3 regions of the Shewanella mesophila genome follow, and region 2 is predicted to be linked to each of the others. Evidence: predicted binding sites of a transcription regulator. Region 2 holds the regulator's gene; each other region holds the start of a gene.
What was found. The regulator MetJ, encoded in region 2, represses methionine synthesis genes. The targets are predictions, from matches to a motif close to TAGACGTCTAGACGTCTA.

Region 1: msrA (peptide-methionine (S)-S-oxide reductase MsrA) is a predicted target of MetJ. The motif match lies at 5,674-5,691, and genes of this name have one in related genera.
Region 3: metH (methionine synthase) is a predicted target of MetJ. The motif match lies at 7,221-7,238, and genes of this name have one in related genera.

What each region holds. Positions count from the first base shown of each region.
Region 1 covers NZ_CP080421.1:2,210,462-2,218,540, reverse strand. The annotation lists gene earP (elongation factor P maturation arginine rhamnosyltransferase EarP) at 1-282, opposite strand, end outside; gene fldA (flavodoxin FldA) at 408-935, opposite strand; gene ybfE (LexA regulated protein) at 988-1,260, opposite strand; gene K0I73_RS09735 (DUF2788 domain-containing protein) at 1,272-1,493, opposite strand; gene K0I73_RS09730 (alpha/beta fold hydrolase) at 1,655-2,455, opposite strand; gene seqA (replication initiation negative regulator SeqA) at 2,732-3,277, shown strand; gene pgm (phosphoglucomutase (alpha-D-glucose-1,6-bisphosphate-dependent)) at 3,332-4,987, shown strand; gene msrA (peptide-methionine (S)-S-oxide reductase MsrA) at 5,127-5,606, opposite strand; gene astE (succinylglutamate desuccinylase) at 5,936-7,015, shown strand; gene K0I73_RS09705 (thiamine pyrophosphate-dependent dehydrogenase E1 component subunit alpha) at 7,208-8,079, shown strand, end outside.
Region 2 covers NZ_CP080421.1:3,752,529-3,760,607, forward strand. The annotation lists gene K0I73_RS16530 (bifunctional aspartate kinase/homoserine dehydrogenase II) at 1-155, opposite strand, end outside; gene metB (cystathionine gamma-synthase) at 175-1,341, opposite strand; gene metJ (met regulon transcriptional regulator MetJ) at 1,566-1,880, shown strand; gene K0I73_RS16545 (sulfite exporter TauE/SafE family protein) at 2,024-2,710, shown strand; gene K0I73_RS16550 (conjugal transfer protein TraF) at 2,782-3,978, opposite strand; gene K0I73_RS16555 (c-type cytochrome) at 4,589-4,918, shown strand; gene K0I73_RS16560 (DUF3373 domain-containing protein) at 4,966-6,678, shown strand; gene K0I73_RS16565 (tetrathionate reductase family octaheme c-type cytochrome) at 6,723-8,079, shown strand, end outside.
Region 3 covers NZ_CP080421.1:3,448,579-3,456,657, reverse strand. The annotation lists gene katG (catalase/peroxidase HPI) at 1-143, shown strand, start outside; gene K0I73_RS15320 (hypothetical protein) at 880-1,542, shown strand; gene K0I73_RS15315 (hypothetical protein) at 1,566-1,844, shown strand; gene K0I73_RS15310 (DUF6765 family protein) at 1,916-2,989, shown strand; gene K0I73_RS19180 (hypothetical protein) at 3,038-3,169, shown strand; gene metH (methionine synthase) at 3,382-7,104, opposite strand; gene K0I73_RS15300 (histidine phosphatase family protein) at 7,494-8,079, shown strand, end outside.

The DNA.
Region 1 (8,079 bases), 1.5 Mb from region 2:
CTGATATTCGAGCGAGAGAGGCTTATCCCATAACTTAATGCTCACATTATCAAAGCGTTGTATCGCTTGGCGAGGATTAAGCTCAGGCAAAATGTGTGAAAAGCTATTGAGATCGTCTACCCAAAGGTTTACGGCTATCTGGTATTCATGGGCGAGCTGTTTGGCTAGTCGCCATGTGACACCGATATCACCATAGTTATCGACTACAGCGCAAAAAATGTCCCAGTGCTCTTGGGCTCGGAGGTCGTGTGTCCCATGGTCGTATGTATTGTTATTTGCCATCTGTCATACTTACATTAGCTGCGCTAAAAAAAGCGGCTATAAGCCGCTTTTTATTACACTTTTAACAAACTAAATTTCGCTCAAATCATATCTTGAACAAATCATAGCTTGAATAAGATCAGTGGTTAATCTTCTAGCTCAGCTAGGCACATCTCTTCATAGATCTGCTTAACCCATGCATCGACACGTTCTTCGGTTAATTCTGGTTGACGATCTTCATCAATCCCCAGACCGACGAAGTGTTTGTCATCGGCTAAACCTTTAGAGGCTTCAAAGTCGTAGCTGTCAGTCGGCCAATGACCAATCACAACGGCGCCGCGAGCTTCAACGATTTCGTTAACCATGCCCATAGCATCGAGGAAATACTCTGCGTAATCCTCTTGGTCTCCACAACCAAAAATTGCTACCAATTTACCGTCGAAATCGATCTGCTCTAAATCGGGGAAAAAGTCATCCCAATCACACTGAGCTTCACCGTAATACCAGGTAGGAATACCAAAAAGGAGTAGATCATATTCAGCGATCTCCTCTTTAGTACTCTTGGCGATATCTTTAACATCGACCATCTTCTTACCCAGTTTTTTCTGGATCATTTTGGCGACGGCTTCGGTGTTACCTGTATCACTGCCGAAAAAAAGACCTACAGTTGCCATTGTCTTTCCTTTATCTAGTTCATTAACTTATTTTATGCAAAATCGCTATAGATCAGTTATTAACCTGCTGTAGCAAAATTGACTCGATTAACTGGCTGCGGCTGATGTTACTGGCCAATGCCTTTTCATTCAAGGCGTCATACAAATCTTGTGACACCTTTAACTCTATTCGCTTTAATCCATTCGCTTTGTCGCGTTGGATTTGATTACGTTTGTTGATCTTTAGCTGTTGCTCTCTGGATAACGGATTACTGCGAGGACGACCTCGACGCTTTTCAGTAGCAAACAGGTCTATCGTTGTTCTGTCTGATGATTCTTTTGCCATTGAAACTACATTTAACCTATGCCTGAGCCTTCCCAGGACATCTGTATTAATCCTTTAGCTATAAACCCGGCGCAGCCGAGAAACAATACTAACCATACAATAAAGCGGCCAAATTTAGGAACTTCTCCCTGCTTTAGCACGTCATGAATTGCCATACCAATAAAGAAAAATATCGAAGCAAAAAACAGATCCAATCCAATCGATTCTATCTGCTCCATATACTGAGATAACATTACGGCGTTCCCTCAGGCCAAAAAATGAGGCGAGAATATATCATAGTTAACCCATGTCTGCTATACGATTTACCATCACTTATTTGAAAAAAATGATCTAAATAAGTGATTAAAATCGCCGACAAACTGCGACGAAAATAAGGATGGAACCGCAACAGCGCCTAATCATTACTAGCGATAAAATCACCCACCAAACGATTAAATATTACGGGCTTTTGAGCATGTAACCAATGTCCTGTTCCAGCTAACGTCTTGGCTTTAATGGCTGGAAACTGCTGCACAAATTGAGCGCTATGCTCAGCTTTAACATAATCTGAATCACCACCGCGAATACAGAGACTCGGCCCGGTATAACTGAGTTCCGTCGTTATTCTATTTGAGGGCAAATCGTCACAACGAAGATCCCAACCGATGAGCTTGTCGTAACAGGCTTGTAAGCCCGCAAGATTCATCTTCCAACTAAAACCAGCGTCATCCTTTTGTAGGTTTTTCAACAAAAATTGCGCTGTGGCTTCGTCTATACCGCTATTGAGTAGTTCAGTTAACCCTTGTGAGCGGCTGCGCAGATTTTTAAGATCCAACTGATTCAGCGCTGCAAAAACTAGCTGATGCCGCGGATTATATGCTACGGGGGCGATATCTGCGGCCACAAGGCTTTTTACATATTGTGGGTAAAGAAGCGCCGCAGCCATAGCGATCTTTCCGCCCATTGAATGGCCCACAAAATGTGCGCTGTCAATGGATAGCTCAGCTAATAATTGCGTCATCGCTTTAGCTAAAGAGGGGTAATCCATCACCTGCCAATGTGGACTTAGGCCGTGGTTGGGAACATCTACCCGTATAACCCGATGATCGCTCAATGAGTTCGCCAGTGTTTTAAGATTATCTAAGTTACCGAACAAGCCGTGGATCAGAATCACTGGCGTGCCATTACCCGATATTTGATAGTTAAGAGTCGACATGAGTTCGCGTGTTGAAAATTTGCGCCAAATTGTGCCTGTAAATACTGCTAAATGACAGCACTATGAAAATCGACGAATATCACTTGCATGGTTTTTCAGCAAATGAGCGTTAATTTATTGATCAAACGACGATCTGCGATAAATTTAGTGGGATCGCTCTTTATTCTATGAGGGCAGTTGGCATACACTGGAACGGATCTGAGCCTTGGGTGTACGGATCGGTTTATAAACAATAATAACGAGTTAATTTTCACTTTCTAAAGGAAGATTTTAGTCATGAAATATATTGAGATTGATGAAGAGCTATATCGCCATATCGCAAGCAAAACCGAGCGCATAGGGGAGAGTGCTTCAGAGATCCTACGCCGACTACTCGGGTTAGATGTTGAAACGATTCCAGTGACTACGCCGAAACAGATAAGCCAACCAAGCTTAGAAAACAAGCAGGCATCAACGATAACGAGACCAGAAGTCGCAATGTCGCCTAGTTCAATCGAGACTCTGATTGATAAAGAGATACTGGCTCAGCAGAAAGGTGCGGTAGGTCGTTTCCTTTATAGCCTAGAAGCTATCTATAACGCGATGCCACAGCAGTTTGATCAAGTGCTACAGATCCAGGGTAGAGATCGTCTCTACTTTGCGACCTCAAAAGAATCGCTACTAAAAGCCAGTAAATCAGCTAATCCAAAAGAGATTGGCAACAGCGGCTTCTGGGTGACAACCAACAATAACACAGCTAAAAAGCGCACCATATTGACTGAGGTACTAGTTCAATTTGGCGTCGCGGAAGCGCAGATCGAATCGATGATTGGTAACATTTAGAGCTTATATTGTATGTTGTTTCTTGATCATCCATATTCACGATAGGAGTCAGTTTTGGCGATAGATAAACGCGCGGGGCAAGCCGCACAGCAAACGGATTTGGTTAGTATCCCTAAATTGATGAGCCATTATTATCGGCTCGCACCTGATGTTAGCCTTGATGCTCAAAAGGTGACGTTTGGCACATCCGGTCATCGTGGTTGCGCTTTTACTAAAAGTTTTAATGAAAAACATATTCTCGCGATTGTGCAAGCGGTTGTCGATTATCGCCAACAGGCCAATATTACGGGACCTATGATTGTCGGGATCGACACCCATGCGTTGTCACAAGCGGCTTATGTTACCGCTCTTGAAGTGCTCAGCGGAAATGCTATCCAAGTATTAGTCGCAAAAGATGATGAGTTTACCCCAACCCCTGTAGTATCTCAGGCCATTATCCGTGCCAATCGAGATATGCCTGCAGCCTTAACCGACGGACTTATTATCACACCTTCACATAATCCACCCCAAGATGGTGGCATTAAGTATAATCCGCCCCATGGTGGACCGGCCGAAGGTGAGATCACCGCTTGGATTGAATCTCGTGCTAATGACTATCTAGCAAAACAGCTCGAAGGAGTAAAAAGGCTTAGCTATTCGATTGCGGTCCACACGGCGCTGATCGTAGAGACTGATTTTATGTCTGCTTATATTGACGCGCTCGATGATGTCATCGATATGAAGGCCATCAGTAAAGCTGGAATTAAGATCGGCGTCGATCCACTCGGTGGCTCGGGGATCCATTACTGGAGCAAGATCGCTAGTCGTTTCGATATCGACATTGAACTGGTTAACGACAGGGTCGATCCCACGTTTAGCTTTATGACATTGGATAAGGACGGCAAGATCCGTATGGATTGCTCGTCACCTTATGCCATGGCTGGATTACTGAGATACCAGAACGATTTCGATATTTGCGTCGGTAATGACCCAGACTATGACCGGCATGGCATTGTCTGCCCTGGCTCGGGGTTGATGAATCCTAACCATTATTTGGCGGTTGCGATTGAGTACCTATTGATGCATCGCCCCGATTGGTCTTTGGATCTCATTCTCGGAAAAACCCTAGTCTCTAGTGCGATGATCGATAAAGTTTGCGCCGAACGAAATCGTATCATGAGTGAAGTCCCTGTCGGATTTAAATGGTTTGTCGAGGGGCTGGCCGAGGGAACCTTTGCCTTCGGCGGAGAAGAGAGTGCGGGCGCGGCTTTTCTACAGCGTGATGGCCGTACCTGGTGCACCGATAAAGATGGCTTCATTTTGGCCCTGCTGGCGGCAGAGATCCTAGCAGTAACGGGATACACGCCAGCGCAGTTATATCAGCAGATGGTAGAGCGTCATGGCGAGAGTTTTTATAAAAGAGTTGATAGTCCGGTAAAACCAAAGCGTAAAGCGAAGTTTAACCAGTTGATTAGTGCACAGGTGACAACTGCGCAATTGGGCTGTGATCAACTTGCAGGTGATGATATTACGGACGTGCTCACCCATGCACCAGGCAACAAAGCGGCTATTGGTGGCATAAAAGTGGTGACTAAAAATGCTTGGTTTGCGGCGCGCCCTTCGGGAACCGAAGCACTGTTTAAACTCTATGGTGAAAGTTTTGTGTCTGGGGCCCATCTCGAGCAGGTATTAACCCAAGCGCAAGAGATGATTGATATCCTGTTAGCCTAGAACCTGCTAGTGTGATTGCGTGACTGTGTAGCCAATCGTTAACAAGGCTCAGTTGATAGTAATTAGAGCGATAAAAAGGCCCCATCAGTTTTGATGGGGCCTTTTTATCGCTGGCACTGAATTTATTAACAGAGGTAGTTTAGTAAGTCAGGTGGCAGGTTGGCAGATTATTCTTTTCTAAGTAGTTCTGGTGATATTCTTCGGCTCTATGGAAGGTGACGGCTGGCACTATTTCAGTCACGATAGGTCTCAGTCCCCACTTACCACTGCGAGCAAGCGCAAGCTTAGAGCCCTCTGCTACCTCTTTTTGTTGTTTATCATGAAAAAAGATCGCACTTCGATATTGATGGCCAATGTCACCGCCTTGCATATTGAGCATAGTCGGGTTGTGATTGGACCAAAATACCGCAAGGAGTTGTTCATAATCTACGCGTGTTTCATCGTACTCAACCTGTACAACTTCAGCGTGGCCGGTATTACCCGCTTTAACTTCCTCATAAGTCGCCGCGTTGTCGTCACCGCCCATGTAGCCTGAGGTTGCTGCGGTTACGCCGTCGATTTGCTTGAAGAAGTATTCTACGCCCCAAAAACACCCTGCACCAAATGTCGCTAAAGCCATTTCTATTACCTCGTTGTACTTAATTGCCGAGATAGTTGCTGACTATGTAGCAGTCATCTCGCGTTTATGTTCGTTTAAATGTCTGTGTCAATGTTACCATCCATTTTTAGATGTTTATCCGTATGGATGGCTGGATGTCTTTTATTGTGTCATTGCTGGTGATGGTAATGCAAGATCATTTTTGCTATTTATACTGGTTATTCCTGTTTGGATATACGCGGATAAATAGCTGTCTTTTCCGTTAAATGATACTATGTCGCTAACTAATAATAATTCTAATAAATCCAAGGATTCATCCCTTAAATGCCTAATGAAACCAGCCTTAAGGAATGATAAATGTAAGGAGTTTTCTTGTGTCACAAGCCCTGAATTTGTCGAAAGACTTTTTGCAATTCACGCTGGCTAACCCTAAAGCTATTGATGAGCCGCTATCATTCAACATCGATGAACATACTGATGTTGAAGTGTGGGATACAGGGGTTATAGTGTTTGAACCTCGCATTGAAGCTGCTGATGCATCTGGTGGTGCTGTCAAAAGTATCGTGCTCTCGTCAGCCGTTCATGGCAATGAAACCGCGCCGATTGAACTGTGTAATAGCCTAATCACGGCGTTGCTGACGGGCAAACTTGTGTGCCGTCATCGAGTGTTGTTTCTGATAGGAAATCCTCCAGCTATCCACAATGGTACTCGGTTTGTGGAAGAGAACCTAAATCGACTCTTTAGCGGTGCTCATTCACAAGGCGAAGGCTTAGTGAATGCTGAGCGGATGCGGGCTAAAAAGCTTGAGCAGTATGTTGACCGGTTCTTCAATAGCGACAAAACAAACGGGTCTCGTTGTCACTATGACCTACACACAGCAATACGTGGCTCAAAACACGAGAAGTTTGCTATTTACCCCTATCGTCACGGTAAGCCCTATAGTCAAGAGCAGTTAATGTTTTTATCTGCTTGTGGCATTAACACTGTGCTGTTTCATCATGAGCCTACGACCACCTTTAGCTATTTTTCATGGAATAACTATCAAGCCGAGGCGTTTACTATCGAACTTGGCAAGGTGATGCCTATGGGGCAAAACGATATGACGCGGTTTATCTCGTTAAAAGAGATGTTGTGTCGTTTAATCACAGGGAAAGCATTAGAGCTTGACACATTTGACGAGAACAAGCTTAACCTTTATCAAGTAAATCGCTCTATTAACAAGCACTTTGATGATTTTGAATTTACGTTTGCTAATAATGTTGAAAACTTTACTAGTTTTCCTAAGGGCTATGTATTAGCAAAAGAGGGCGGACAAGATATAAAAGTAGAAGCGCCAAACGAAGCCATAGTGTTCCCAAATGCAAACGTGCCAATTGGCCAGCGCACTGTGTTATGTTTGATTCCTGCAAATGACTACAACCTAGATTAAGCTGGGTTAGACACGGTATTGTAAAGCTAGATATACATCCTGTGAGTATGCTAGTTAGCGGCTTTAAAGTGGTTAAGCTTGATAGGTAGTTTACGTTAACGTAAGTTTAAGGCCGCGTAATAAATAAAGAGAGCGAATGGTGTCAGCCTTCGCAACCAGATAACAAGAAAACTCAGCTGATAAGAGAATAGTATGAGCAACGCAACGAGCACTACAGAAACTGTCCATCGTGTCAGCTTTCTCGATAAGGATTCACTGTCAATTCCGATCTTGAAGATCTTACAAGCCGACGGAACCACCTTTGAAAAGGCGGTACTGCCAGTTATTGATCAGGCATTAGCCGAAAGAATTTATGATACTTGTGTTTTCACACGAGTACTCGATGAACGCATGTTAGGCGCTCAGCGTCAGGGACGCATCAGTTTTTATATGACCTGTACTGGTGAAGAAGCATCAATCGTTGGCAGCGTGGCAGCGCTCGATAATGAAGATGTGATTTTAGCCCAGTATCGAGAGCATGCGGCGATTCGTTATCGCGGTTTCTCAACTGAACAGTTTATGAATCAGATGTTCAGTAACGAAAAAGATTTAGGTAAAGGGCGGCAGATGCCGATCCACTATGGTAGCCAAGCGTTACATTACCAAACTATCTCTTCTCCACTTGCAACCCAGATCCCTCAGGCAACGGGTGTCGGCTACAGCTTAAAAATGCAAGGCAAACGCAATGTTGCTATTTGCTATTTTGGTGAAGGTGCTGCATCTGAAGGCGATTTCCACGCGGGGTTAAATATGGCCGCCGTATTGAAATCACCTACCATTTTCTTCTGTCGTAACAATGGTTACGCTATTTCGACTCCAACTAGCGAGCAGTTTGCCGGCAATGGTATCGCAAGCCGTGGCATAGGTTATGGCATGCATACCATACGTGTCGATGGTAACGATATGTTAGCGGTATTGGCGGCAACTCAGCAGGCAAGAGCCTATGCGCTGGAGCATAATGCGCCAGTCTTGATTGAAGCCATGACCTATCGCTTAGGCGCGCACTCTTCCTCGGATGATCCATC
Region 2 (8,079 bases):
AGCTTATATAAAAAATTAGTACTCTTACCGGCAGCAGAAACCACAATGAGATCATCGCTATGGCCGTGAGTAAGAAGAATATGAGCGACACGGCGGTAACAATCTGCATCCGCTAAACTAGAACCACCAAATTTATGCAAATGACATCGTGTCATTTTTTGCTCCTCAATACCTTTAACAACTTACTGCTTCAGCAGCATCTAAACCCGCCAGAATGTCGGCCACCAGATCATCACCATCTTCGATCCCCACAGACAAACGGATCAGAGTCTCTTTTACTCCAGCTTCAAAACGCGCTTCTGGGTCCATCGCTCTATGGGTCATGGTAGCAGGAACTGCGACTAAGCTCTCTACCCCCCCAAGACTTTCGGCTACTGAAAAGTATTTTAACTGATCTAAAAACGCAATAAGCTGGGATTCTCCACCTTTTAGTTCAAAACTAAGCATTGCACCAAAGCCTTTTTGTTGCTTTAGCGCGATCTCATGTCCTGGATGATCCGTAAGCCCTGGATAATATACCTTTGCAACCGCAGAATGAGATGTCAGTAACGCGAGTACCTTCTGTGCATTTGCTTGATGCTCACGAATTCTTATTGGCAAGGTACGTAAACCACGTAAGGTAAGATAACTATCGAAAGCCGAGCCAGTTAAACCTAAGGTATTAGACCACCAGTGGAGCAGTTCACCGACCTCAGCATCTTTGGCGACAACCGCTCCGCCAACTACATCACTGTGACCATTGATATATTTGGTAGTTGAGTGAATAACTATATCGGCGCCGAGCAGTAGAGGCTGCTGTAAAATAGGGGATAAAAAAGTGTTATCGACCACCACCTGTGCACCTACGCTGTGACTCGCTTTCGCTATTGCTTCGATGTCGACGACGCGTAATAACGGATTAGAGGGCGTTTCTAACCATACCATCTTGGGCTGCTGAGCGATCGCCGCGTCTAACGCTTTAGGATCTGTCTGGTCGACCACGACAAGTTTAAAAGCGCCTTTCTTTGCAAGATTGGTAAACAGACGATAACTACCACCATAGCAATCATGGGGAACGATAAGCAGATCGTCGGGGCCAAGCAAACTAGTCACTAAGGTAATTGCGGCCATACCTGTGCAGGTCACCACACCAGTAGCGCCTCGCTCTAATTCAGCAATTGCATCGCCTAAAATTGATCGCGTCGGATTACCCGAACGACTATAGTCAAAGTCGCGGGGATTGTTATGGCCATCAAAAGAGTAATTTGTTGACAGGTAAATGGGCGGTACAACTGCACCATGTTGAGTATCCGACTCAATCCCGGTACGAACCGCTGTGGTGGCTAGTTTTCGCTCTGTCATCTATTACTCCTAAAAATCGATACGCTAACAGTCATCTTCCACAAAGAGATGTCTGGACGTCTAAATGTACCGAAGCAAGCCCTCACCGTCAACACATTTAGACGTTTAGACGTCCAAACATTTAGAAATCTATTTGCAATTCACAAAAATTAAGGGCAATAATTTGACTGTAATTTGTAAGGGTATAAAATCTGCCCCGAATTTGAGAATTTACAGGTGAGTCAATGACTGAGTGGAATGGCGATTATATCAGCCCATATGCAGAACATGGTAAGAAGAATGAGCAAGTGAAAAAGATCACTGTCTCTATTCCTCTAAAGGTACTTAAGGTATTAACCGATGAGCGAACACGCCGTCAGGTAAATAACTTACGCCATGCCACCAACAGCGAATTGCTCTGTGAAGCGTTTTTGCATGCCTATACAGGCCAACCGCTTCCCCATGACGATGATTTGTCAAAAGACAAGCCTGATAGTATCCCAGCTGAAGTGAAAAAGCTGATGACAGAAATGGGCATCGAATGGGAAGAGTTAGAGTAATACACTCAACTTGCCAAATATTTATCTAGAAAGGGATCTTTTAACGGTCCCTTTTTTGTCAATCATTCCCGCCAGATGGAGTAATTGTGGCTGACTTTATCATCGACCCGACGAGCTTAATTCTCGCCTCATTAATCATCTTTATGGGTGCGTTTACTCAAAGCCTTATCGGTTTTGGCTTAGCCGTTGTCGCCTCGCCACTGCTTTATCTTGTCGATCCCAGCCTCGTTCCCGCGCCAGTGATCTTAATGGGATTTTCAATCTCACTGTTAACACTATTCAGAGAACGAGCAGCACTTGAGTTTAACGGTTTACAATATGCATTACTTGGACGAATTCCTGGAGGCATATTAGGTGCTTTGCTATTGCTCTGGGCACCACAACCGATATTAGGTTTAGCCATAGCGATTATCGTGGCACTGGCAGTATTGCTAAGTTTACTCAAGTTATCTCTCCCTATCACGCGAACTAGCTTATTTGCAGCAGGCATACTATCAGGCATTTTTGGTAATATTGCCGCCATTGGTGGACCACCATTAGCGATCTTACTTTCAGGAAAAGACGCCAAACAGTTCCGAGCCGCACTGTCGGCATTTTTTATTTTCAGCTCAACCATAGCGCTAATAATTTTAGGCTTCAGCGGCCTGCTCACCTTACACCACTTTTATATTTCGGCGCTGCTATTGCCATCGGTTATTTTGGGCTACTTATTTGCGAATCGACTCGTTGGTCGGGTAGACAAGCAGAAAACACGGGTTATGACGTTATCGCTGTGTAGTCTCAGCGCGATCATCTTAGCAAGCAAATCGATATTAGATATGACTAGTTAAATTCAGGTGGCCCAAATAAAAAAGCTGAGATCTTTGCTAATCTCAGCTTTCATCGCTTTTTACTATCAAGCTTAAAAATGATAAGAAGTTTGAATTACGCCGCCGACAGCATCATCGCTGCCCATCATGCCAGTTAAATCGAAATTAAATGAGCGACCAATGGTAAATCCTGTGCCTATGGAATAAATATCAGCGGTCGAATCCTCAAGATCATGACGATAGCCTAAACGCAAAGCAAGCCAATCAGTTGCTTGTATTTCACCGCCTAAACGCCAATACTGGGTGCTATCGATTTCATCAAAGCGCTTATTTTTATTAAGATCTATGTCTGTTGTTACGCTAAATCTATTCCACTCATAAGAAACCCCAGCGGTATAAAGCGCCTCAACTCGATAAGTAAATTGACGTCCAAGTGACTCGACAGTATCCACTTTATGATTGATCAAATTACGACCAGACAAACCAATAAGCATCCCCTCTATAGGTTGCATCGCGACGCCGACATCTAAGTTAAAAGCGGTCTCCTTGTTGCGATATTTTTCATCATCGAAATCGCCCGCATCGAAATCATTGGCGCTAATGACATAATTGTATGTATCGATACGTTGTAACTTAGGCGAGATCCCTACAGCAATAGGCATGTTAACTATGGATATCGGAAAACTAAGTGCAACCCCTAAATCTGAAACTGCACCTGCTATAACAGCACCTTGGGAATCAAGATCAGTCAAGGCAGGCGGATTATTGGGATCGATATTTTCCAACAAATCTAAATCACTTTGTTCTATCGCTGCGACACTCACCGCATCAATATAGGTTTTATAGAATATTGCCATTGGCATCCGCTTAGTTGGCAATACCACAGAGAAACCTAATCCCGCGCTAGCGTAAGCACTCTCATCTTCTAAAGATTGTAAATCACCGATTAGCGCAGTTTTATAACGCTCAATTTCTGCAACATCAGCCACATTAATTGCGCTTTCTAAACCATCATAGGAGAGCTGAAGCAGATCAAATTGATCGCTTAAGTTGTTCACATTTGCCGCATCGCCTCCCAATGCAGGTAACATGACGACACCGCCCGAATATTTTGGCGCATGCACAGCTAACAATGCGGGATTAATGAAGGCTGCACCCTCTCGATTAGAAGAGGCTACGCTCGCGCCCCCCATCGCATCACTACGAGCTTCGTAATATTGTTGCCCAGCGAACGCTGAAACAGATAAACCGCACAACACCATCGTAAATACACTATTAAGGAACCTCATTCCATTCACCCTAATTTTTGTTATTTTCATTATCAAATAGCTCGATTTTAAAGATAGTCCATCATCAGCTTATTGTGGACGATTTAAGCCCTAAAAAATAATAAATTCGTCAAATATCACTACGCCAAACAATATAGAGGCAGCGAACTAAAGTTACGGCCCAACATAATCAACATTTATCATAGAAACAATAGGCTACCACTAATAAACTGACGGCAATTGATAACGAGAGTTCGATACAGTTCAATCATCAACCTTGGTTAACAGTTAAACAACAACTCCACTCAAGAGTCAGGCAAACCGACAACGTTCGGTTAACCCGCCCCTTGTTTAGAAATAGTTAAAATAATGAAGTGTGACATAAATCATCACAGCCCCAGACCTTAAGTTGATTTCCCCTACCAAAACAAAAAACAAAAAAACATTATAAAACATAGAATTAAGAAATTTCATTAGATTTTTATTAATGATATTTTTATCAATTAGATTTTTTTAATTGAAGTGATCAACTTCAAATTAACATCTAGTGTCTTTTGATAAATTTTCCAACAAGAAACAAGCATTTTGTTTCATATCAATAAATCACTCGGAGTAGTGATTAAGGAAAAAGATGATGAAGAACCTAGTAAAAATTGCTACTTGCCTAATGTTAACTCTGTCAATTGGCGGACAAGCCTATGCCGTAGATGGCGGCAACCCGAAAAAGGGCAAACATCTCTACAAAAAAGAGTGTAAGGCCTGCCACAGCAAAGGTGATGCCGCTGGTGAGTTAACACCTATGAGCAAAACCATGAGTCAGTGGGACCGCTTCTTTCAACGTGACATGCACAAAGTAAAACCAGACGTTTTTGAAAAACTCTCCGAAAAGGAACGCTTAGATATTCAACAGTTCCTTTATGACCATGCGGCAGATTCTGATCAGCCACAAACTTGCGGTTAACCAAAAGCGAATTATTTACTGCGTCTTTACGTAACGGGAGAGATAACATGCGTACTCTACTATCAATACTGATTGCCAATGCATTAGCTTTTTCAGGCAGCGCCTACAGTGCCGACCAAGAACAACAAAAACTGGCAGATCTAAAACAGCAGCTAGCAGAACTGTCACAAGAAATTGACGATATTAATAGCCGTGTGGATAAAAATGAGCGCCATACTTCGCTCGATAGAATTGAAATCACGGGAGATTTTCGTACCAAGGCCCATTCATTGCATTACCAAAACGTCACCTGGAACCCTGCTATCAAGGTAGACTTTAATGATTTTGGTCAAAAAGCCATGTCTGGTGCCTTTGGTATGCCTAATGACCCTAGCTCACCATTAGGACAGATGCTCAGCGCCAATCCAGATCTTGCTATGGCTTTCCAAAACGGCATGCTACAAGGTGTTATGCCTTATGTGCTTGCGCCTAAAAGCACCCAAGATATTAACAACGACATTTTCTACACCACTCGTTTACGCCTTAACCTGAAAGCCAAGGTTTGGGACAATGTTAGCTTCGCCGCTCGCCTAAGCATGTACAAAAACTGGGGCGACTCAACAGGCACCCAAGTATTTGATTCATGGCGTTCATTCACTATGGATGGCACCAGCAGCGGTAACACCAGCGGTGACTGGCTCAGAGTTGAACGCGCTTATTTCAATTGGAAAGATATCGGCGGCTCTAACACCTTCCTATCAATAGGCCGCAGACCTTCTACCTATGGCCCTCCATCTCACTACCGCGAAAATGAAAAGCGTGGTGGCACACCTTCTGGTCACTTAGTTAATTTCAACTTTGATGGTTTGACCTTAGGCTACAACCTGAGTGAAATTACTGGTATCGATGGCCAGATAGTACGCTTCTGCTACGGTCAAGGTTTCGAGTCACAATGGGGTAACGGCGAGATGTTTGGCGACATAGTCACCAAAGATACTCATCTTGGCGGCTTTAATATCGATGCCATTAACGACGGAAACCACTTCCTCCAATTCACCCTATTTGGCGCCAAAGATATTAACGATGGCTTCAAAGGCACCATGGCCTTCCCGACTCAGCTAGCGGGCATTTTTGCACCAACCATGTACCAAGATATGCAGAAGTTCTCTAACTTCAACTTCGAAACCCGAGTGCAACCAAGCGGTGTCATTGGTGACATGTACTTAGGTGGTATCGGGTATGCCTACGAAAGTGATGAAGACATGAAAGTATTTGCCTCTCTAGGCTGGACTCGCGCCGAAGGTAACGGCAATGCAGGTATGTTCGGTGGCATGTTAAGCGATGCGGTATTTGAAGCACAGCTTAATGCTGATGGCAGCGAAATCATTATGATGCCAAGTGCCGCGGATTCAGATGATGCTAAAGATGGTTACGGCGTCTATGTCGGTATCCAAGTTCCTGTTCCTTACGGTAAATTTGGTCTCGAATACAACTATGGCTCTAAATACTGGACCCCTTTCACTCAAGCGCAGGATGATCCTATCGGTAGCAAGTTAGCGACCCGTGGTCACGTTGCCGAAGCCTACTACATGTTCGATATCAATCCACGCATGTTCATCAAGCTTGCGGGTCTCTATTACGACTATGAATACACAGGTAGTGGCACCCCAGTTGGCGCGCCACAAAAAATTGATGATGTGATCGCTGGCACTGCATTCTCAATGCTGCCAGCAGTCGACACGGCATACGACATTAACGCCTCATTAGTTGTCAATTTCTAAACCTTTTACTCCCCCCGGCGTAGTCGGGGGGTAGGGATGATTCGATGAAACATACGCTTTATTTAGCTTCGATTATCACCGCAGGCGTAATAGGACTCACCACCTTTAGCGCTGCGGCTGAAAATCCACATAAAGAAGCCATTCAAGGGCCATTTACTCAAGGATCTCAAGTTACCGAACAATGTATCGAGTGCCATGAAGATCACGCAAAAGAGTTCATGAAATCTTCACACTGGACATGGGAGCTAGAACAGGAGCTGCCTGGTCGCACCGTTAAACGTGGTAAGAAAAACGCCATCAACAACTTCTGCACCTCTATTTCAGGCAATGAACCAAGATGCACCAGTTGTCATGCTGGCTACGGCTGGAAAGATAACAGCTTCGATTTTACCGACATGACCAAGGTGGATTGCTTAGTTTGTCATGACACCACAGGGACTTATGTAAAAGATCCTGCAGGCGCCGGAGAAGCCGCTTCTAAGGTCAATCTTGAGCGCGTCGCACAAAATGTGGGAAGTCCCGTTCGCGATAACTGCGGAACCTGTCACTTCTACGGAGGTGGCGGAGATGCAGTTAAACATGGTGACCTAGACTCTTCTATGGCCTACCCTGATAAAGCCACAGATGTGCACATGGACAGCGATGGCAACGATTTCCAATGCCAAACTTGTCATACTACCGCGCAGCATCAAATCACGGGCAATGCCATGGGCGTCTCCCCTGGCGGCACCAATGATATCGGTTGTGAGAATTGTCACGACGCGGCGCCCCATGAAAACAAACGACTCAATACGCATACCGCCAGTGTTGCTTGTCAAACCTGTCACATCCCGTTTTTTGCTCGCAGCGAGCCAACTAAGATGAGCTGGGACTGGTCCACTGCAGGCAGCGATCAAGCGGAAACCGTCGATGAAAATGGCAAGCACACCTTTATGAAGAAAAAAGGTAGCTTCGTCTGGAAGAAGATGGTGCAACCTGAATATGCTTGGTATAACGGCAAGGCCGACGCTTACATGGTCGGGGATAAGATGGATCCAACTAAGGTCACCAAATTGACCTATCCATTAGGTGACATTAGCGACACCACAGCGAAGATCTATCCATTTAAGGTCCATAGAGGTAAGCAGATCTATGACAAGAAGCAGAATATCTTTGTCACGGCTAAAGTTTACGGTAAAGGGGGTTACTGGAAAGATTTCGATTGGGATAAAGCCGCGAAGTTAGGTATGGAAGCCAACCAAGCATTAGCCGAGAAGGGCATCAAGTACAGTGGAGAGCATGGCTTTGCTGAAACCGAGATGTGGTGGCGTATTAACCATATGGTTTCTCCAAAAGACCAAGCTCTTAAATGTAATGATTGCCACAACAAAGGCTCTCGTTTGAATTGGCAAGCCCTAGGTT
Region 3 (8,079 bases), 300 kb from region 2:
CCGCCACCTCGGTGGATCTCATCTTCGGTTCTAACTCTGAACTGCGTGCGGTCGCCGAAGTATATGCCTTCGATACCTCTAAGCAGAAGTTTGTCGATGATTTCGTTGCCGCCTGGGTCAAGGTGATGAATCTAGATAGATAACAGGAGAGTGTTGGTCAGATGATCGTTGCGAGTCGTGGGGTTATCTCTTTCCCTTTGGGAGGTGATGCCTCACGGCTTATCTATGTATTGGTTCAAACTTAGTTTGGATATTTACGTCGTGGGATTCCATCCCACACCCGGGCAAGAAGGCTGCTCGTCCTCGCCAAATACTTCCTTGTAAAAAGCCAGTTCGGCATCCTTGCCTCTCGCTCAAAACGGTCATTGATATGACCTTCGCCCTTGCATCCCCCCTGACGCTCCAGACGAAGTTGTTTGCCCTCATACTCCAATGAAAATCGCCTAACGACTCGGATGGGACTCCTGTCCCCCCGAGCCTTAGCCACCGTCCATGATGGCTATACGGCATTTTCACTTATGTATTTCGGCAACTTCGATGGGGATTTGTTGTAGCCACAACCTGAATTTATTCTAGACAGCTTTAGATGAAGCTTAACTATTTGCTGTAGTTGATATCGTAAGGCAAAAGTATGCTTCATAAAGGCTAGACATATTTGTTGTATGACTGTATTTTGGTCTGAGCAATAAATGTGCAACAAGGACGACCCAAGACGCATTTTAATTCGCACTGCGTTGTGTATGTATCGGCATCAAGGAAGATGGATTATAAGAAACTAAGATTTCTTTATAGCTTCCTGTTTTACATCTCTATATCGTCGCTCTACAACCGGGTTAAGGTTTTTGATTGCTTAATTTTTAAGATCTTACGAGGATATGTATGAGTTTTGTTATTCTAAGAAAATCACTTATTGTGGTAGGTTTGATAGGTTTATCAGCTTGTACTGCAATCCCTCCAGAAGCTCCAGAACTCTCAGTTGAACTAGGTAATCGGATTAGTGCAATAGAGAGTTCAAATGTCGTTTTACTCAATCGATATTTTGATCAAAAAAGAAAAGAGGTAGATCGCTTCATCGATGAAGAATGGGTTCCTACCTTTGCGAGCGAATTCTTTAGAACACCTCAGATTGCCCAAGCATGGGAAACAATAGTAAGAGAAAATGATAAAACGCAAAGGCTAATGTTTATTGTAAAGCTTGGGCCTAAGTTGCAGGCAAAAATCAATGCCAAGCGACGTGAGCTTATCCAGCCTCTTGATGAGCTGGAAAGCACTATCGAAGACAATATCCGCGGGGAATATGCTCAGGCTAGAGCAATTAATAACAGTATTACTAGCTTTTTGCTTTCCGCATCTGAAGTTGCTGAGAACCGAAATCGCTATCTGGAATTCGCGGGTATTTCAGAAGGTGGAGTCACATCAATCATAAATCGAACGGACACCATTGTGGCTGATTTATTGGGTAAAACCAGAGATGTAGATGAGAAAGTAAAATCGGCTGAGAAGTATTTAGACAAATTGAATGAGTTGAAAAACTCACTTTAAAACCTGAAGAAAGGAGTAATGAGATGCCTATTGACTGGGACGAATTGGATATAGATGGTGCTATTGCATCCAGTGCAAATAAAACAGATGAGCATTTAGCGTCGAAAATATCTTCATTGACGCGTATGACCGATAAAGAGGTAACGGAGCTCTTTCCTGTGCCTGGTGATGTGAAGACATTTACAGAGTTGATGAAGATCGTGAAATCAGCGGAAGAACAAAATAATAAAGTAAACAAAATCGTCGCCAATGGGGAGGATTTTGCCAAGGTAACGTTAAAGCTCTTGGAAAAGTTAGTGTAGCGCTTTGTTAAGTAGCCTAGACAGAAATGCAGACAAGCAATAATTAATAGAATCTATTAAGGGAGTTAAAAATGCAGATAGATGGACATCATGCGCTAACTTACATTGCAGCCAGATTTGCTGGTTTTGATGCAGAGGATGCTTCTAAGGTTGCTTACAGTGCTCAGTATGTGGATGACGCAACCAATGGAGGCGTCATCAAATTTACCAATGGTGCGATGTATTACCGTATAGCATCTGCTCATAAGATGCTGGACTATAGTAATTTTGACGAACTAGCGAACCACCAAGCTTGGGCGGCATTTCATTTTTTGCCAGGCAATGCGGGCTTGCCTGCTGGAGAGAATCCAACTGGTAGCTTCATACATAAGTTGATTTGTAAACCGGATAGTTTTATCGCTAGGGATATGTTAAAGCTGGCTATAGCAGATAAAGCTAAGTCTTATGGGCTTCATCGCCTAGGAATTAGTATGCACGTTTATGCTGATACCTTTGCTCATCAAGGGTTTACTGGTAATCGACATGAAGTCAATGAAGTGTCAGAGCTGAAAAGTAGTGATGCAGAATTAGATCAGAACTTTCTTTCTAAAATTACGAATTTCTTTTTGAGTGAAGCTTATCCTCTAGGTCATGGGGCTGCGTTGAGTCATCCCGATCGTCCTTACATTACTTGGCAGTATAAAAATGGTCTTGGAGTTCAAGTCGAGCGAGATAACAGAGAAATTTTCTTCGATGCCGTTGATAGCATGTGTTGTGCAATGAAATGCTTTATTAGTGGTGATTCGACAGTAAATCTAGATGTTGTGACTGGCATTCCTGAGGAAGATGCGTTGGTGATTAGGGAGATGCTAGCAGGTATTAATGATGACGATGGAGAGGTCAGACATCGTAGATGGCTAGACGCAATTGCAGAAGGTAAGTTTTCTTTTGGTGCTGAGACCTTGACTTATATAGCCAAAGGCGAGGGTTCATGGAAGCATGAATCGATAGGTCAACTAGCACCTAAAGATCAAGAAGATGACACGTTTGAATATCATAGCCCATTTTTAAGCTCTGATTGGAAAATGTTCCATGATGCTCTTCAGGCTCATAGATTCGATATATTGCATGATGTGCTACCAAAATATGGAATTTGTTTAGCATAAAATTGTTAATGAATTTTAGATGACTTTGATTAATACCTAAGAGGTCAGATGCTACAACAAGTCCCTATCGAAGTTGCCGAAGGGCGTTGGAATAAATTGCGTGAGGCGGGCATGGATGCCCGACTAGCTTCCGCAGGTGCATGGATGCATCCTTCGGCAGCGGTAGCGATTTATCCATAAGCACGAGGGAAAACAACTTCGTCTGGGGCGCCGGGGGATTTGCCAAAGGGGAACAGGCGCTTTTCCCCTTTGGCTCGGGTGTGGGTTGAAGACCCACGACTTACCTCGGCCGCAAGGCCGTATGGGTTAGTGAGTTGAAGTCTCAGTACTAATGTTCAAGCAAAGCTTGGGTAATCAAAGGAGTCAAGGTGATGACTCCAGATCACTTCCCACTAAACATCATAATCCAATACTGGTGCTAACCACCGCTCGGTTTCCTCCACACTTATCCCCTTACGCGCGGCGTAATCTTCTACCTGATCGCGGCCAATATTGGTCACGCCAAAGTAGCGTGATTGTGGGTGGGCAAAATACCAACCCGATACGGCGGCGGTAGGGAACATGGCGTAGCTTTCGGTAATATTAAGCCCAATGGTTTCATCTGGCTTAAGTAGGTCCCATAACAAGCCTTTTTCGGTGTGATCTGGGCAGGCGGGGTAACCCGGTGCTGGGCGGATACCTTTGTATTTTTCACGAATGAGTGCCGTGTTATCTAAGTCTTCGTCTGCGGCGTAGCCCCAAAACTCTTTACGCACTCGTTCATGCATGCGCTCTGCAAACGCTTCGGCTAGGCGGTCGGCTAAACATTTGAGCATGATGGCATTGTAGTCATCGTGGTTGGCTTCGAAACGGGCAATATGCTCGTCGATGCCGTGGCCTGCGGTGACGGCGAAGCCGCCCATGTAGTCGGCAACACCTGAGTGTTTGGGGGCGACAAAATCAGCCAGACAGAAGTTATCGTTGCCTACGCGCTCTATCTGCATCCGCAGGTGGTGGGTCGTCATCTCCACTGTTGTGCGGGTTTCGTCGGTGTAGAGCTCAATGTCGTCATGGTTAACGGTATTGGCAGGGAACAGGCCGATAACCGCTTTGGCGGTAAGCCATTTTTCGTCGATGATCTGCTTAAGCATGGCTTTGCCATCGGCGAATAGCTTACGGGCTTCTTCACCGACCACCTTGTCGTCCAAGATTTTCGGGAAATGGCCATGCAGTTCCCAGCTGCGGAAAAACGGGGTCCAGTCGATACGCTCGACTAAGTCTTCCAGTGGGTAGTCATCGAACACCTGACGCCCGAGTTGGTTAGGCACAAATGGGGTGTAGTTAGCCCAATCGTGCTGGCAGCGGTTGTCGCGTGCGGCGGCGATAGGGATGATCTGTTTGCGCTTTTCTTGTGAGTTACGCTTGTCGCGCATCACCTGATATTCATCATAGGCGGCATCGATGGTGGCTTGACGGGTGTCATTGCTGATAAGCTTGGATACCATAGGCACGGCGCGTGAGGCGTCGGCAATATAGATAGCACCTGTTGGGGCGTGGGGCGCGATTTTAACCGCGGTATGAATTTTCGAGCAGGTCGCGCCGCCAATGATCGACGGGATCGTGAGCCCTGCTTTATGGAAGGCTTTAACGTTATGCACCATCTCATCGAGACTCGGGGTGATCAGGCCTGACATGCCGATGATATCGACATTTTCCGCCTTGGCGACTTCGATGATCTTCTCCACAGGCACCATGACCCCAAGATCGATCACCTCATAGCCGTTACAGGCCAGCACTACGCCAACGATGTTTTTGCCGATATCGTGCACGTCACCTTTTACGGTGACCATCAAGATTTTACCGTTGGACTGACCTTCGACCTTCTCTAGTTCGATATAGGGGTTCAAATAGGCGACCGCTTTTTTCATTACCCGCGCCGATTTGACCACTTGTGGCAGGAACATCTTACCTGAGCCAAAGAGGTCGCCGACCACGTTCATGCCATCCATGAGCGGGCCTTCAATCACGTCCAGTGGCCGAGTGGCTTGTTGTCTTGCTTCTTCGGTATCTTCATCGATAAAGTCGGTAATGCCTTTCACTAGAGCATGGGCAAGACGTTTGCTCACCTCCCAGCTGCGCCACTCTAAATCCTCCTTCTTAGCCACTTGGCTCCCATCACCGCGAAACTTCTCGGCGACCTCAAGTAGTTGCTCGGTGTTATTGGAATCAGCCACTGGGCAAGGCAGGTTTTGCACTACCGCTTCGACGCGTGCTTTTAGCTCGCTGTCGATATCGTCATAAATCGCCAGCTGACCCGCGTTGACGATCCCCATGTCCATCCCCGCTTGAATCGCATGATAGAGGAATACTGCATGAATCGCCTCACGCACAGGGTTGTTACCACGGAATGAGAACGACACGTTCGACACACCGCCCGAGATCATCGCGTGGGGCAGGGTGCGCTTTATCTCACGAGTGGCTTCAATAAAGTCGACGGCGTAGTTGTCATGCTCGTCAATGCCTGTGGCGATGGCGAAGATGTTGGGGTCGAAAATAATATCTTCTGGCGGGAAGCCGACCTTATCGACCAGCACCCGATAGGCGCGGGTACAGATCTCGATTTTACGCGCCTTGGTATCGGCTTGGCCGACTTCATCGAATGCCATGATAATGGCGGCTGCGCCGTAACGCTTTACTAGAGTGGCTTGCTCGATAAACTTCTCTTCGCCCTCTTTGAGGGAGATGGAGTTAACGATGCCTTTTCCTTGAATACATTTTAGTCCTGCCTCAATCACCTCCCATTTGGAGGAGTCGATCATGATCGGTACTCGGCTGATATCAGGCTCTGAGGCGATAAGGTTGAGGAATTTCTGCATTACCTCGACGCCGTCGAGCATCCCTTCATCCATATTGATATCGATGATCTGGGCACCGCTTTCGACCTGTTCACGGGCAACCGACAGCGCCTCTTCGTACTCGCCAGTCTTGATCAGGCGTAAAAATTTGGCCGAGCCGGTGACGTTGGTGCGTTCACCGACGTTTAGAAATAGCGAGTTCTCATCTATGGTAAGCGGCTCTAACCCCGACAGGCGACAGGCGACTGGGATATTAGGTAATTCACGGGCTTGGTGCTCGATAACCGCTTGGCGTATGGCGCTAATATGTGCTGGCGTAGTGCCGCAGCAACCGCCAATGATGTTCAGAAAGCCCTCTTGCGCCCATTCACCGATAACCTCCGCCATCTCTTCAGGGGTTTCATCGTAGCCCCCAAATTCATTAGGCAGACCCGCGTTAGGGTGCGCCGACACATAACATTCGGCAATCTTTGATAGTTCTTCAACGTAGGGACGCAGCTCTTGTGGACCAAGGGCGCAGTTAAGGCCGATCGATAACGGTTTAACGTGACGCAAGGAGTTGTAAAAGGCTTCAGTGGTTTGTCCCGTGAGGGTGCGACCCGAGGCATCTGTGATGGTGCCTGAGATCATGATGGGTAAACGCTGGCCTATCTCATCGAATATGCTCTCAACCGCAAACAGTGCGGCTTTAGCGTTGAGGGTATCGAAGATGGTTTCCACCATGATGATGTCGGCGCCGCCCTCGATGAGCGCTTCAATGGATTCGCGGTAGGCTTCAACCAGTTGATCGAAGCTGACATTGCGATAACCGGGATCGTTGACATCGGGGCTAATCGAGCAGGTTCGGTTGGTGGGGCCTAGTACCCCAGCGACATAACAAGCACGACCCGTTTCAGCGCTGACCTCATCGGCCGCGGCGCGTGCAAGCCTTGCACCTTCTAGATTTATTTCGGCGGACAGTTCCTGCATCTCGTAGTCGGCCATGGCGATACGAGTGGCGTTAAAAGTATTGGTTTCGATAATATCGGCACCAGCGAGTAGGTATTGCTTATGGATATCTTTGATAATGGCTGGCTGAGTCAGTACGAGCAGATCGTTATTGCCTTTTACATCGCAGGGCCAATCTTTAAAACGTTCGCCGCGAAAGGCATCTTCCTCAAGCTTATGATCTTGGATCATGGTGCCCATTGCGCCGTCGAGGATCAATATCTGCGATTTGAGCTGCTCGATGATCTGCGGTGCTATCTGTCTTACATGCTTAACAGGGGTATGGGTCGCCATAAAATTCTACCTATTTTTACTAACTTCTAACTAGCCATTGCATGGAAACCGTCGTTATGAGGTTAATGCAGTGTGATTAAGGGTACGTTACCGTTTGTTATTCTTATCTGGAAGTATAAACGTATAGACGTCTATACTTCTTACCTATATTAATCGACTTATAGCGCTTAGGGCAAGTCAAAATAGTATAACCTTTGTGGACTAATAACCTAGCTAAGTTATAAGCGATTTAGGCAATGAAGAGACTGTACCTAGGCGATTGATTAAATGGATATTGCTATAGATTTTTGTAAATTATCAAAAGCTTAATCATCATGTATTGCAATGTGTTATCGGTTAAGAGTATCCTCCTTAAGTATTACACTCAAGCAAGTCGATCCTGTTTTAATATGACTCAAACAACGCTTTATTTGATGCGTCATGGCGAATGTGAAGGTGGTAATCTGCTGCGAGGCCATTGCGATGTTCAGCTGACTGAAATCGGTTTTGCACAGATGCAGTTGGCCTATGCTAAGTTGCCCGAAGCCGTTGACAGAGTAGTGAGTTCGCCTTTAATCCGCTGCGCCAGTTTTGCCGAACATATCGCCAGTAAAAGACGGATGAGCATGCGCTTTGATGAACGCCTAAAGGAGATCTACTTTGGCCGTTGGGATGGCCATGAAATCCCGGTATTACACGAAGAGCATGGCGAAGAGTTAACGGCTTATTGGCAAGATCCTTGGCAATATCCTTTACCTGAAGGTGAAGCTATGTCGGCCTTTGAACTGCGCCTCGATGAGCTGGTCGATGATCTCGTTAGTCAGTACAGTGGTGAGAAGTTATTACTTATCACTCATGGTGGCGTTATTCGTTATTTAATGTCCAAGGCCTTGGGAGTCACTAAGTCGGTAGGCTTCTATACTCGAATGAGTCTTGAGTATGCCTGTGTGGTTAAAATTACCCATTACAGAGCTGACGATGGCAAGGGGTTTTGGC